DNA from 3 places in the Streptomyces sp. NBC_01775 genome. Region 2 is predicted to be linked to each of the others. Evidence: riboswitches for the same ligand, from Rfam matches in the RefSeq annotation. Region 2 holds a riboswitch; each other region holds the start of a gene.
What was found. A riboswitch is a leader RNA that binds a small molecule or an ion and turns the genes downstream of it on or off. The one in region 2 is predicted to bind cobalamin.
Positions count from the first base shown of each region.

Region 1: another riboswitch for cobalamin. It lies ahead of OHB04_RS26400 (hypothetical protein); the one in region 2 lies ahead of OHB04_RS14285 (ribonucleoside-diphosphate reductase subunit alpha).
Region 3: another riboswitch for cobalamin. It lies ahead of metE (5-methyltetrahydropteroyltriglutamate--homocysteine S-methyltransferase); the one in region 2 lies ahead of OHB04_RS14285 (ribonucleoside-diphosphate reductase subunit alpha).

Region 1 covers NZ_CP109104.1:5,921,702-5,925,048, reverse strand. The annotation lists gene OHB04_RS26405 (glycoside hydrolase family 6 protein) at 1-735, opposite strand, end outside; cobalamin riboswitch at 960-1,081, shown strand; gene OHB04_RS26400 (hypothetical protein) at 1,115-1,363, shown strand; gene OHB04_RS26395 (CbtA family protein) at 1,379-2,170, shown strand; gene OHB04_RS26390 (HAD-IIA family hydrolase) at 2,311-3,090, opposite strand; gene OHB04_RS26385 (Gfo/Idh/MocA family protein) at 3,308-3,347, shown strand, end outside.
Region 2 covers NZ_CP109104.1:3,206,050-3,209,396, reverse strand. The annotation lists gene OHB04_RS14285 (ribonucleoside-diphosphate reductase subunit alpha) at 1-2,040, opposite strand, end outside; cobalamin riboswitch at 2,155-2,287, opposite strand; gene OHB04_RS14280 (GNAT family N-acetyltransferase) at 2,362-2,862, opposite strand; gene mctP (monocarboxylate uptake permease MctP) at 2,925-3,347, opposite strand, start outside.
Region 3 covers NZ_CP109104.1:1,558,757-1,562,103, reverse strand. The annotation lists gene metE (5-methyltetrahydropteroyltriglutamate--homocysteine S-methyltransferase) at 1-1,325, opposite strand, end outside; cobalamin riboswitch at 1,510-1,732, opposite strand; gene OHB04_RS07205 (CBS domain-containing protein) at 1,924-2,346, shown strand; gene OHB04_RS07200 (NADP-dependent oxidoreductase) at 2,397-3,347, shown strand, end outside.

The sequences.
Region 1 (3,347 bases), 2.7 Mb from region 2:
GACGTTCAGCGCGAAGCCGTCCGCCTTGGCGATGCCCGCGCGGTTCAGGGGCTCGACCAGGCCGCCGGGGTCGCGCACCCAGTCGGGGTTGCCCGCGTCGAGGTAGACCTTGGTCTTCGGGAGCTGCTTGAGCTTGCTGACGGCCTCGTTCAGCAGCTGGTAGCGCTCCTCGTGGAACTGCTTCGGGGTGCAGCCCTCGGCCAGCAGGTGCGGGATGGCGTCCGGTTCGACCACCACCGTGGTGGAGCGGTCGCCGATTCCCTTGACGACGTTGTCGAGCCACGCGCGGTACTCCTCGGCGCCCTTGGCGCCGCCCTGGCTGTACTGCCCGCAGTCGCGGTGCGGGAGGTTGTAGAGGACGAGCAGCGCGCTGCGGTCGGCCTTGTCCGCGTCCTTCGTCAGCCGTTCGACCTCGGAGCGCGGCTCGGGGCGGGTGATCCAGTCGGCAACCGGCTGACTCGCGATCTTCTTGATCAGCTTGGCGTCGTCGGCCTTGTCGTCCTGCTCGTACGTGCTGACCTGCTTGGCGGCGTTTCCCGAGGGGTTGACCCAGTACGGGGACTCGGACTTGGGGCGCTGGTCGACAGCGGAGCCGCCCTTGGCGCCGTCGTCGGAGCTGTCGTCCGAGGACGAGAAGCATCCGGCAAGCAGCAGCATCGCCCCCACTGTCGCACCTGACGCGGCGAGCCGGACGCGGGCCGCGCGCGGCGGCCTGCTGTCGTAACTGCCGTACATCCACTCCCCTTTGGCCGTATTCCTGGGGACGCCCCGGCCCCCATGGACAAATCGTCGCTCCATCGTGTCACACGGATTTTCCCGGCACCGATGCTGTCGAAGAGCTGTTACGGGCCCTCTCCAGGGGCCTGCGGACGCTCCGGTTCCGCGTGGCCGGCGAACGCCACGTGACGGAGTCCTTATTGACAGTGCACATGTCAGGCTGCAACGCTCCGAACAGCACATTTCCATACTGAGGCGACGGTGCGCAGGAAGCCGGTGCGAATCCGGGACGGTCCCGCCACTGTGTCCGTACGCGTGCGACGCGTACGGGAGTCAGGAACTGACCCGTCGCTTCTCCACCTGACGGGGCGTGGAAACCCCAGGAGGAGGAAGGCGTATGTCTCCGCACATCGCACACAGCACACCGGCGGCGGCCTCGGGAGCCGGCACCGCCGACCCGTCAGCCATCCATTCCGCGACGGTCAGGACGCGCGACTGGCTGATCGTCGCCGCCGCCGCGATCGTGGCGCTGATCGCGCTCTACGCCGTCTTCGTCGACAACGGCAACCTCGTCTCGGCCACCGGCAACTACCTGCACGAGTTCTCGCACGACGGACGCCACCTCTTCGGCGCCCCCTGCCACTGATCGGGGCACGCACACATGTCCGTCTCCGCTGAGACAACTCCCTACCCGCTGCTGCCCCTTCTCGGCCGGGGCCTGGGCGCCGGCGCGCTCGCCGGGCTGGCTTCCGGGCTCTTCTCGCTGCTGCTGGCCGAACCCCTGATGGACAGGGCGATCCGGCTGGAGGAGAAGCGCTCGGCCGCCGCCCAGTCGGGCCATCACCACGCCGCCGAGGCCGAGGAGGTCTTCACCCGGGGCACCCAGCACTTCGGGCTGGTGGTGACGGCCGCGGTGGTGGGCCTCGCCGTCGGGGTCTTCTTCACGCTCGCCTACGTGCTGGTCTACCGCTCGGCCCCCATGGCCGACGGCCGCGCCTGGCAGCGTGGCCTCGGGCTGGCCGGTGCGGGCTTCCTCGCCCTCTCGCTGCTGCCCGGCCTGCGCTATCCGGCCAACCCGCCGGGCGTGGGCGACAGCGGCACCGTCACCGAACGGCAGGGGCTGTGGGTGGCCGCGCTGGTGATCAGCGTGCTGGGGCTGGTGCTCGCGCGCCAGTTCCACGTACGGCTCGGCCGCGCCGGGCACGGGCTGCCGGCCCGGCAGTCCGCGGCGGCGGCCACCGTGGTCGCCACGCTCGCCGCGCTCTTCCTGCTCCCGGACAACCCCGACGCCGTCCCGGTGTCCGCCACCTTGCTGTGGGACTTCCGCGTGCTCTCCTTCGCCGCCCACGCGGTGCTGTGGACCGCGCTGGGCACGCTCTTCGCCCTGCTCTGCGGTCGCCTGGCCAGGGGCGCGGGCGCCGGCGAGCGCACGGACGGCGGGCCCTCGGCGTAGGGCCCGCACCGCGGGGCCGGGCCATGGCGAACCTCCGTCGGTCAGTCCGGCGGTCCGGCCAGAAGGCCCGCTCCGCATCCCCGGGGCGGGCCTCTTACTCCGTACGGCGGCGGCGCGGCTCCGTGCGGAGCCGGGCGGCGTCAGATCTTGTCGACCAGGTCGGCGATGGAGTCGACGACGCTGGAGGCGCGGTAGGGGTAGCGCTCGATCTCGTCGGGCCTGGTCAGGCCCGTGAGGACGAGGAAGGTCTCCAGGCCCGCCTCCATGCCGGCGCGGACGTCCGTGTCCATCCGGTCGCCGATCATGGCGCTGGTCTCCGAGTGCGCGCCGATCGCGTTGAGGCCCGCGCGCATCATCAGCGGGTTGGGCTTGCCCACGAAGTAGGGGTGCTGCCCGGTGGCCTTGGTGATGAGGGCCGCGACGGAGCCCGTGGCGGGCAGGGCGCCCTCGGCGGAGGGGCCGGTCTCGTCGGGGTTGGTGGCGATGAACCGGGCGCCGTCGTTGATGAGGCGGATGGCCCTGGTCAGCGCCTCGAAGCTGTAGGTGCGGGTCTCACCGAGGACGACGTAGTCGGGGTCGGCGTCCGAGAGGACGTAGCCGATGTCGTGCAGCGCGGTCGTCAGCCCGGCCTCTCCTATGACGTAGGCGGTGCCGCCGGGGCGCTGGTCGTCCAGGAACTGCGCCGTGGCCAGCGCCGAGGTCCAGATGTTCTCGGTGGGTACGTCCAGCCCGATGCGCGCCAGGCGGGCGTGCAGGTCCCTGGGGGTGTACATCGAGTTGTTCGTGAGCACCAGGAAGGGGCGTCCGGACTCCTTGAGGCGCTTGATGAAGGAGTCGGCTCCGGGGACGGGAATCCCCTCGTGCATCAGCACACCGTCCATGTCGGTGAGCCAGGACTCGATGGGCTTGCGCTCTGCCACGGGCGGGCTCCTGCCAGGTTCGTGGTGGTCCGGCCGGCGGGGAGTACCTCGGTGTACGACCGGCCGCCGCGTTCAGCGTAACCGCAGGGGCGGTGCCCGGTCAGCCGGGACGTACGCCGTAAGGCGCCCAGATCCACGGCCTCCGGCCCCCGGGTGGGTTCCCTCGTCCGGACCGTTGGTGTGCCCCCGGGCTCCGGCTGCTGCAAGGGTGGGGGCCATGAACCGCATGGACACCTCCGTCACCCCGCTCCGCGTCG
Region 2 (3,347 bases):
CCACAGCCCCAGCCGCTTCAGCTCCTCCACCAGATAGGCGTTCACCTGGAGGAACTCGCCGCTGAGGGTCTCGCGCTTGAAGAGGTTGGAGACCTGCGGCTCGATGCACTCGTAGACGCCCGCGATGGACGCGATGGTCGCGGTCGGGGCGATGGCCAGCAGCAGGGAGTTGCGCATGCCGGTCGCCGCGATACGGGCACGCAGCGCCGCCCAGCGGTCCGTCCAGTGCGGCTCGGCGTTCGGGTAGTGGTCCGGGTGCAGCACGCCACGGGCCGTACGGGTGTGCTCCCAGGCGGCGTGCGGGCCGTGCCGCTCGGCGAGGTCGGCCGAGGTCTCGTAGGCGGCGAGCATGACGCGCTCGGCGATCCGGGTGGACAGCTCGCGGGCCTCGGCCGAGTCGAACGGCAGCCCGAGCCGGAAGAAGACGTCCTGGAGCCCCATCATGCCCAGACCCACCGGCCGCCAGCGGGAGTTGGAGCTCGCGGCCTGCGTCGTCGGGTAGAAGTTGATGTCCACGACGCGGTCCAGGAAGGTCACCGCCGTCCGCACGGTGGCGTCCAGCCGCTCCCAGTCCATCGCGCCGGCCTCGCCCAGGTGGGCCGCGAGGTTGACGGAGCCGAGGTTGCACACGGCGGTCTCGCCGTCGTCGGTGACCTCCAGGATCTCCGTGCACAGGTTCGAGGAGTGCACGGTGTGCCCGTGCTCGGCGGTCTGGTTGGCGGTGCGGTTGGAGGTGTCCTTGAACGTCATCCAGCCGTTGCCGGTCTGCGCCAGGGTGCGCATCATCGCGCCGTAGAGCTGCCGCGCGGGCAGCCGCTTGAGGTAGCGGCCCTCGGCCTCGGCCTTGCGGTAGGCGGCGTCGAACTCCTCGCCCCACAGGTCGACCAGCTCGGGCGCGTCCGAGGGGGAGAGCAGCGACCACTCCTCGTCGGCGGCCACCCGGCGCATGAACTCGTCCGGGATCCAGTGCGCGAGGTTGAGATTGTGGGTCCGGCGTGCCTCCTCGCCGGTGTTGTCGCGCAGCTCCAGGAACTCCTCGATGTCGGCGTGCCAGGTCTCCAGGTAGACGCAGGCCGCGCCCTTGCGCCGGCCGCCCTGGTTGACGGCGGCGACCGAGGAGTCGAGCGTGCGCAGGAACGGGACGATGCCGTTGGAGTGCCCGTTCGTCCCCCGGATGAGCGAGCCCCGCGCGCGGATTCGTGAGTACGAGAGCCCGATGCCGCCCGCGTGCTTGGACAGCCGTGCGACCTGGTGGTAGCGCTCGTAGATCGAGTCCAGCTCGTCCATGGGGGAGTCCAGCAGATAGCAGGAGGACATCTGCGGGTGGCGGGTGCCGGAGTTGAACAGGGTGGGCGAGGAGGGGAGATACGCCAGCGAACTGGTGAGCGCGTACAGCTCGGCGACCTCCTCCAGAGCCCGCTCGGAGCCGTCGGCGGCGAGCCCGCACGCCACCCGCAGCAAAAAGTGCTGAGGCGTCTCGACGGGCACCCGGGTGGTGGGGTGGCGCAGGAGATAGCGCGAGTGCACCGTGCGCAGTCCGAAGTAGCCGAACCGGTCGTCGGCGCCGTCCTCCACGGCCGTCTCGACCAGCGCGTCCAGCCGGGCGGCGTGCGCGGCGACGAACTCCGCCGTGCCGTCCGCGATCAGGCCCTCGGCGTGCCCCAGCGCCACCGACCCGGAGAACGAGGTGACGCCCTGGGAGGCCGCCTCGTCGCGGATCGCGAGGGTCAGCAGCCGGGCGGCCAGGCGGGAGTAGGAGGGCTCCTCGCTGATGAGCCCCGCGGCCGACTCGATGGCCAGGGTGCGCAGTTCAGCGGCGGACGCCTGCGGTGCCCGGCCGCGCAGCGCGGCGGCCTCGACGGGGCCGGGGACGGCGGCGGGGAGGTCGGCGGTGAGGGCGGCGAGCGTGCTGCGCAGGCTCTCGGCGGCCGGGTCCCCGCCGCTCCGGGGCGTGCCGGACGGGTCGCCTGTGCCTGATGGGTCGCTCTCCGGTACGGCATCCGTCTGACTGGGTGCCGGTACGGTCGGTGCGATGGTCACTCGGTGCTCTCCCTCGCTGCTGCTCGCTGCCGCACGGGCGATCGCAGGGGAGGGCAGGGCACGTCGCGTCAGGGCATGACGCGACGGACCGCCGGTCCAACCCACGAGACCCGGGCGTTCCTCGAAGCCGCCGCAGGTGCTCGGACTCGCGGGCGCACACGGCATGGGCGCCCGCACACCGTTGCGGGACAGTCCCGGAATCGCACCGGGTTCCCCTGCATCGCTGGCGGTCGGGAAGAGCATACATCTAGTGCCCGGATGTGCCAGTGCCCCCACATATTGTGTGTCGGCCTGTCGAAGGCGGAGACCTCCGAGGGACGGTCACAGCGCCAGCACGTATGCCCACAGTGCCGGGAGGCCGGGCACCGGCGACCAGTCGCGGGAGGGAGTCCGCGCGAATCCCAGGCGCTCGTACAGCCGGTGTGCGGGCAGCATCCGGTGCTGGGTGGAGAGTACGAGCGCGGTGAGCTTCCGGGCTCGCGCCCGCTCGACGCAGGCGGTCACCAGCGCCTCGCCCACCCCGCGCCCCCGGGCCTCGGCACGTACGGCGAGCATCCGGAACTCGCCCTCACCGGCGCCCGCGCGCTCCGCGAAGGGCCCGCCGCCGCCGACGAAGGTGACGGTGCCCAGCAGCGTGCCCGTGTCGTCCTGCGCGACAAGCAGTTCCGCGTGCGCCGCGCGTCCGGCCGCGTCCCGCAGGCGCTCCAGGTAAGGGTCCTCCGCGCCGAAGTCCAGCAGTCCTCCGTCGAGATACGCCGCGGCCGTCAACTCCCCGGCTTCGGCGTACTCCTGTTCGCGTGCCCTTCTGACCGTGATATCCATGGCGGCCATCATGCGCCGCCGCGCACGATGGCCGCCATGGATATCGCGTGCCCGGTGGACGGTCAGTCGGCCCCGGTGGCCGCGGGAGCGGTGGAGGACGCCGGACCGGACGGGGCGGCTCCGGCTGCCGAAGGCGCCTCGGCGTGTACCGGGCCTGCGGGGCGCTGGTCGGGCGCGTCCGCCGTGTAGTCCTCGGGCCGGGTCTCGTCCACACCGTCCGGCGCCCCCACGGCGCGGAGCGCCACCGTCAGGACGACGGTGACCAGGACGTTCAGCACGAACGCGGTCACTCCGATGTAGCCGATCTCCTTGATGCCGGGGATCAGCGCGTTGCTGCCGCCGAAGTGCTTCTGGGTCGGGCTGGCGACGCCGTACGCGGCGACGGTGCCGTAGACCATGCCCACGGCCCAGCCCGCCAGCAGCGCCCACCGGTGGAACCAGCGGGTGAACAGGCCGCCCACCAGCGCGGGGAAGGTCTGGAGGAT
Region 3 (3,347 bases), 1.6 Mb from region 2:
GGCAGCAGCGGCAGCCCCAGGTGGGCGCGCTGCGCGGGGGCCCGCTGAGGGTAGGCGGGGGAGCGGTGGGTGTCCGCGTCGGTCACGGCGGCGGCGCGGGCGCGCACGGCGGGGTCGTGGGTGAGCGCGGAGCCCTCGCGCGAGGCCAGATCGGCCCGGTTGGCGGCGAGTTCGGCGGCGACGGCGCCGGTGCCCCGGTCCAGGCCCCGGGCGAGGGTGACGATCTCGCCGGTCTTCTGGCGGGCGAAGGCGAGCCAGCGGGCGATCTCGGGGTCGATGTCGTGCTCGGCGGTGGCGTCCAGCGGGACGTGCAGCAGCGAGCAGGAGGCCGAGACGTCGACCCGGCCGGCGAGGCCGAGCAGGGTGCCGAGGGTGGCCAGGGACTTCTCGAGGTCGTTGATCCAGATGTTGCGCCCGTTGACGACCCCGGCGACCAGCCGCTTGCCGGGCAGCCCGCCCACGGCGGCCAGTGCGTCCAGGTTCGCCGCCGCGGGGCCGGTGAAGTCCAGCGCGAGGCCCTCGACCGGCGCCTTGGCCAGCACGGGCAGGGCGTCCCCGAGCCGGTCGAAGTAGGAGGCGACCAGGAGCTTGGGCCGGTCGGTGAGTCCGCCGAGTTCCCGGTAGGCGCGGCCCGCCGCGTTCAGCTCGGCGGGGGAGCGGTCCTGGACGAGCGCGGGCTCGTCCAGCTGCACCCACTCGGCGCCCGCGGCCCGCAGGTCGGCGAGGACCTCCGCGTAGACGGGCAGGAGCCGGTCCAGCAGGGTCAGCGGTTCGAAGTCCGGCGCGACCCCGGGCGCGGGCTTGGCCAGCAGCAGGTAGGTGACGGGCCCGACGAGGACGGGCCGGGCCGTCAGACCGAGCGCGAGGGCCTCCTTCAGCTCGGCGACCTGCTTGGTGGAGTCGGCGGCGAAGACGGTGTCGGGGCCCAGTTCGGGCACCAGGTAGTGGTAGTTGGTGTCGAACCACTTGGTCATCTCCAGCGGTGCCACCTCCTGGGTGCCGCGGGCCATCGCGAAATAGCCGTCCAGCGCGTCGGCCTCGACGGCCGCGCGGTGCCGGTCGGGGATCGCGCCGGCCATGACGGTGGTGTCCAGGACGTGGTCGTAGTACGAGAAGTCCCCGGTGGGCACCTCGTGGATGCCGCTGTCGGCGAGCTGCCGCCAGGTGGCACGGCGGAGGCCGGCGGCGGTCTCCCGGAGGGCGTCCGCGCTGACGCGGCCCTTCCAGTACCCCTCGATGGCCTTCTTCAGCTCCCGGCTCTGGCCCTGGCGCGGGTAGCCGTACACGGTGGCGTGCGCTGCCGCGGCTGCGGACTCGGCTGTCACGGAACTCTCCTTCGCGAGCGTGTCTCCAGCGGTCCCGGTGCGGGACGAGGACGCGAAGGGTGGTGGCACGGCTGGATGGTGCGCCCGGCTGTGCGCGCCTGTCCGCCCTGCTGTGCGACTCCCCGGATGGTGTCCGGAGCGCCCCCGACCCGCCCTCGAGGTCACCGGGGACCGCACGCGGTCGGCCGCGTGCGGGCAACGGGCAGGTCTTCGGACTCGCGGGCGCGCCTGCCGGTCTCCCGGCGGGCACCTACTGGCCGTCGCTTCCCGGGACCGTACGGACCCAGTGCTCATGACGGCGGTCGTTCCCGCTCACCGCTGCGGGGCAGTCCCGGACTCCCACCGGGTTCCCTCTTACGACGCCTCCCGTCTGGCGGACGGGGCGAACCAGCTGCACCGCCAGCCTAGACGCCCCCGCGCGACGGTGGCCAGTGCGCCCGGACCACCCCTCCCGGCCCCCGCCCCCTCCCTCCCTGTCCGTCCCTGGCGTTTCAGCCCTCGGGCGGCTGGCAACCCGGGGGACGCCGCCTCATCGAGGCAGCCCCGACACGAGTGAACGAGCGCGAGCACCGAAGCAGGAGGATCAGCGATGACCACGATGGCAAACACGGTCCGCGACATCATGACCAGCGGCGCCGACTGTGTGCGTACCGACCAGACGGCGGCGGACGCCGCTCGGCTGATGAAGGAGCTGGATGTGGGCGCGCTGCCCATCTGCGGCAAGGACAACAAGCTCAAGGGCGTGGTCACCGACCGTGACCTCGTGGTGAAGGTGTACGGCGCCGACCGGGACCCCGCCGAGTTCTCCGCAGGCAGCCTGGGCCAGCACGAGGCCGTCACCATCGGCGCCGATGACAGCCCCGAGGACGTGCTCGCGACCATGGCCCAGCACCGGGTGCGCCGCCTGCCCGTGATCGACGGGGACCGACTCGTCGGCATGGTGGCCGTCGCGGATGTCGCCCGCACCCTCCCCCACCCGGACACCGGCGAACTCGTCGACGCGCTGTCCGCGGACTACTGAGCCGGGACCCAGCCACCAGGGAAGAGCATGACCACGATCCGGGGAAGAGCATGACCACGATGCGCGCGATCAGCCAGGACGCCTTCGGCGGGCCAGAGGTGCTGAAGCCGGTGGATAAGCCGAAGCCCCGCCCTCTGCCGACCGAGGTGCTGGTGCGGGTGGTGGCGGCCGGGGTGAACCCGGTCGACATCAAGACCCGCTCCGGCAGCGGCATGGCCGCCGTCCTGGGCGATCCCCCCTTCACCGTCGGCTGGGACGTCTCCGGCGTGGTGGAGGAGGTGGGCTTCGGCGTCCACACCCTCCAGCCCGGGGACGAGGTCTACGGCATGCCGTGGTTCCCCCGCGAGGCAGGCGCGTACGCGGAGTATGTGACCGCGCCCTCACGGCAGTTCGCCCGTAAACCGGAGTCGCTGGACCACGACCGCGCGGCGGGCGTGCCGCTGGCGGCGCTCACCGCCTGGCAGACGGTGGTCGACACCGCCCGCGTCCAGGAGGGCCGACGGGTCCTCGTGCACGCCGCCGCCGGGGGAGTGGGCCACTTCGCCGTCCAGCTCGCCGAGCACCTGGGCGCGCATGTCATCGGCACCGCGCGGCAGGACAAGCACGCCTGGCTGTACGAGCTGGGCGCCGACAAGCTCATCGACTACACCAAGGAGAGCTTCGAGGACCTGGTGAGCGAGGTGGACGTCGTCATCGATCTCGTCGGCGACGGCATCGACCACACGAGCACCCGCTCCCTGGAGACCCTGCGCGGGGACGGGCTGCTCATCGCCGTCCCCTCGGGCGTCTCGGAGGAATTGCTGGGCACGGCGCGGGAGCGCGGGCTGCGCGCCACCGGCTTCCTGGTCGAGCCGGACGGGCACGCGCTGGACCGTCTCGCGCGGCTCATCGACGACGGCGAGATCCATGTCGAGGTCGAGGACGTACTGCCGCTGGAGAAGGCCGCCGAGGCCCACCGGCGGAGCGCGACGGGCCGCACCAGAGGGAAACTCGTCCTGCGC